One region of the Bradyrhizobium sp. WYCCWR 12699 genome, then DNA from elsewhere that is predicted to be linked to it. Evidence: predicted binding sites of a transcription regulator. Region 1 holds the regulator's gene; the other holds the start of a gene.
The links. The regulator HrcA, encoded in region 1, represses chaperone genes, less so after heat shock. The targets are predictions, from matches to a motif close to GTTAGCACTCNCNNNNNGNGAGTGCTAAC.

Region 2: groES (co-chaperone GroES) is a predicted target of HrcA. The motif match lies at 905-933, and genes of this name have one in related genera.

What each region holds. Positions count from the first base shown of each region.
Region 1 is NZ_JAVTJN010000030.1:736,547-738,745, forward strand. Features, by position in the region: gene grpE (nucleotide exchange factor GrpE) at 56-673, opposite strand; gene hrcA (heat-inducible transcriptional repressor HrcA) at 769-1,857, opposite strand; gene rph (ribonuclease PH) at 2,063-2,199, shown strand, end outside.
Region 2 is NZ_JAVTJN010000032.1:298,219-300,417, forward strand. Features, by position in the region: gene RPS27_RS16235 (protein phosphatase CheZ) at 1-73, shown strand, start outside; gene RPS27_RS16240 (hypothetical protein) at 188-709, opposite strand; gene groES (co-chaperone GroES) at 1,026-1,322, shown strand; gene groL (chaperonin GroEL) at 1,440-2,199, shown strand, end outside.

The DNA.
Region 1 (2,199 bases):
GCGCAGTGCGCACCGGAGTTCTATGCTGCGCATCGCCCCGGAATGACAACCCAACTCAGTTCGGCGCGCCGCTCGATTCGTTGTTGTTCGCGGCGGGCGCGGGCTTCGCACCGCCCTTGGCGACGCCGACCAAGGCCGGACGCAGCACGCGATCGCCGATGGTGTAGCCGGCCTGCATGATCTGGACCACGGTGCCCGAAGGCACCGATGGATCGGGCACTTCATACATCGCCTGGTGGAAATTCGGATCGAACTTCAGGCCCTGCGGATCGAGCTTCTTCACGCCGTGCTTTTCCAGCGCGTTGAGCAGCGACCGCTCGGTGAGCTCAACGCCCTCGATCAGCGAGATCAGGCCGGGATCGGCGGCGGCGCGAGCCTCGGGTGGAACGGCATCGAGCGCGCGCTGGAGATTGTCGGCGATGTCGAGCACATCGCGGGCAAAGCCGGTAATGCCGTAGAGGCGGGCGTCGGCGACTTCCTTGGTGGTGCGCTTGCGCAAATTCTCCATCTCGGCCAGCGTCCGCAGCGTGCGATCGCGCGCCTCGGCGACTTCCTTCTGCAAGCTCTCGACCGAGCCTGGCTCGGGATCGTCGGGCATGATGTAGGGCTTCGACACCACGGGCTCGCCAGTCGGCGCGGCCGCGTCTTCGGGTTGCCGGTCTCGATCGGTCATCGGCTCTTATCTCGAACTCGTTTCCAGGGATTGTTGGCCCGGATATCGTGCTTTGAGCCGCGAAAATCAAGCGGCCGTGATCGGATCGAACCCGATCAGCCCCCCAATAGGCGGCTGACGATGCGAGCGGCGTAGTCCACGGTCGGGATCACGCGGGCATAATTCAGCCGCGTCGGCCCGATCACGCCCAGGACACCGACGATGTGGCCGGCGGCATCCCGATAGGGCGAGATGATGGTGGAAGACCCCGACAGCGAAAACAGCTTGTTCTCGCTGCCGATGAAGATGCGCACGCCCTCGGCCGTCTCGGCCCGGCCGAGCAGATCGATCACGCCGCGCTTGGTCTCGAGGTCGTCGAACAGCAGGCGGACCCGCTCCAGATCCTCCAGCGCGTGCAAATCCTCCAGCAGATTGGCGTGGCCGCGCACGATGAGCTGGCGGTCCTCGTTCTCACCGCCGGACCAGCTGGCGATCCCGGCGGAAATCACCTTCTGTGCCAGCTGATCGAGCTCGGCGCGGGCCTCGCCCAACGCCGTCTCGAGCTCGAGCCGCGCTTCCGCCAGGGTCCGGCCGCGGATTCGCGCATTGAGGAAATTGCCGGCTTCGGTGATCGCCGAGGAGGGAACTCCGGGGGGCAGCGTCAGCACCCGGTTCTCGACCTGGCCGTCCTCACCGACGAGGATGACCAGCGCTTTCTCCGGTTCCAGACGGACGAATTCGATGTGCTTCAGCCGCGCATTGGATTTTGGCGTCAGCACCACCGCGGCGGCCCGGGTCAAGCCCGACAGCCGCGTCAGCGCCTGGTCCAGCGCGGCCTCGACCGAATGCGCCTGACCGACGGACGTGAGCTGGCTCTGGATCGACTGCCGCTCGGCCTCGTTGAGGTCGCCGACCTGCATCAGGGCGTCGACGAAGAAGCGCAGGCCGAGTTCCGTCGGCAGCCGGCCGGCGGAGGTGTGCGGCGCATAGATCAAGCCGAGCTGTTCCAGGTCGGCCATGACGTTGCGGACCGAGGCCGGCGACAGCGGCATCGCGATCAGGCGCGAGATATTGCGCGAGCCGACGGGCTCACCGGTCGCGAGATAACTTTCGACAATTTGACGAAAAATGTCACGGGAACGCTCGTTGAGCTGGGCAAGGCCTGCGCGCGGCGCGATCAGATGGATCGGATCGTGATGGGCCACAGACTGTAACTCCTCTCAGATACTCATAATTTGTCTATCCCCGAGGCGTCTGACAAGCGTGGCGTTTGCGGACCCGGAATCAGGGCAGGAATCGAGAGAGGAATCGAGGGAGAAATCGGGGGATGAATAAGCCCTTGCCGCCCACCCTCACCCCCCCTACAAGCACCGCCAACAGCCTTATCCCGTGAGTTTTGGAGGATTTCCCATGCGGCCAAGCCGCCGTGCGCCCGACGAATTGCGCCCCGTGACGCTGGAGCGCGGCGTGGTCAAATATGCGGAAGGCTCGTGCCTGGTGAAGTTCGGCGACACCCATGTGCTCGTCACCGCCACGCTGGAAGACCG
Region 2 (2,199 bases), on a different contig from region 1:
CCTCAACGGTCCGAAGCTCTCCGGCGACGTCGGCCACGCCTCGCAGGACGACATCGACGCGCTGTTCGACTGAACGGACGCGGACCGACAGAAAAAGCAAAACGCCGGCGCGAGCCGGCGTTTTTTGTTTTGGCTGTATCACCAGCAACATCCCCCCTCTCACACAAGAGGAGAGGGGAAGAGCAAATCACGCTCTCGGCGCGCAGCGGACGTAGACCATGTTGCCGTAGCGGGTGGCGGCGTCCTTGTCGATGAAGCGGGTGATCAGGACGCGGCCGTCGAAGGAGACGATTTCGCGGTCCTGCTCGCCGGGGGTGGGTCCCGCCGGTCCGATGTAGTTCTTGCCGCTCGGCGAGCCCTTCAGCCGCAGCTCCTGCGGCGTCGCCTGGTCGGCCAGATGCATGATCACGCCGCCGGAGGAACCGGCGGTGATCACGTAAGGGTTCTTGCACTGGGCCCGGGCGGCCGCCTCGGTGCGGGCGCGGTCGGCCGGGTTCTGGAACGAGGCCAGGCCCCAACGGCCCACGATCTCGTCGGCGCGAATGGTCGCAGGCATTTCGGGAGCAACGCCCGACTCGGCGTCGGGCGGCGGCGAGGACGACGAGAAGGACGGCAGGCTCATGCCGCCGCCGCAGGCGCCCAGCAGCAGCGCCAGACAAGAGGCGGCCGCCAGATTGGCAACCGTGCGCGCGTGAGCTGAACTGATCATGGCATTCCCCCGGACAAAACCATGGCCGCACCCCTCCCGCAGCCAAGCGCAAAAAAGCTGCCGGAGCAATGACGTCCTTTGATACGTCTGCGCCCCGAACAAGTTTCCAATGCCAACATCCTATATCCGCCTCAACAACCGCTTAACCACCTTTGCTTGACAGGATCGCGGCCAAGCCATATTTCCGGGCCCACTATTAGCACTCGGAAAGCCCGATTGCTAAGCGCGCCGTTCGATCCTCGGGATAGGGGCCGGACGGAAGCGCCGCCCCACCCACTTCCACACCTTCCGAAGCGAGCCTCCAAAGGGAAACGTCATGGCTAAATCCAAATTTCGTCCGCTGCATGACCGTGTCGTGGTCAAACGTATCGACGCCGAGGAAAAGACCAAGGGCGGCATCATCATTCCCGACACCGCCAAGGAAAAGCCGTCCCAGGGCGAAATCGTCGCCGTCGGCCCCGGCGGCCGTGACGAGGCCGGCAAGCTGGTCCCCATCGACCTCAAGGTCGGCGACCGCGTGCTGTTCGGCAAGTGGTCGGGCACCGAGGTCAAGATCGACAACGAAGACCTCCTGATCATGAAGGAGTCGGACATCATGGGCGTTCTGGCCTAAGGCCATCCGCCTGAACAGCCGCTGAATGTGATGCCCGGATCCGAGCGGTCCGGGCATCCATCATTCCGCCCGACAGCACAAGACAAGACACATCACGAAACACGAGGGACTGCAGACATGGCTGCCAAAGACGTCAAATTTTCCGGGGACGCGCGCGAACGCATGCTGCGCGGCGTCGACATCCTCGCCAACGCCGTCAAGGTGACGCTCGGCCCAAAGGGCCGCAACGTCGTCATCGAGAAATCGTTCGGCGCGCCCCGCATCACCAAGGACGGCGTCACCGTCGCCAAGGAGATCGAGCTCGAGGACAAGTTCGAGAACATGGGCGCCCAGATGGTGCGTGAGGTCGCCTCCAAGACCAACGACCTCGCCGGCGACGGCACCACCACCGCGACCGTGCTGGCCCAGGCCATCGTGCGCGAGGGCGCCAAGGCGGTTGCCGCCGGCATGAACCCGATGGACCTCAAGCGCGGCATCGACAGCGCGGTGGCCGCCGTCATCAAGGACATCGAGAAGCGCGCCAAGCCGGTCGCCGCCTCCTCCGAGGTCGCCCAGGTCGGCACCATCTCGGCCAATGGCGATGCCGCCATCGGCAAGATGATCGCCCAGGCGATGCAGAAGGTCGGCAACGAGGGCGTCATCACCGTCGAAGAGAACAAGTCGCTCGACACCGAAGTCGACATCGTCGAGGGCATGAAGTTCGACCGCGGCTATCTCAGCCCCTACTTCGTCACCAACCCCGAGAAGATGACCGCCGAGCTCGAGGACGCCTACATCCTCCTGCACGAGAAGAAGCTCTCGGGCCTGCAGGCCATGCTGCCGGTGCTGGAAGCCGTGGTGCAGTCGGGCAAGCCGCTCGTCATCATCGCGGAGGACG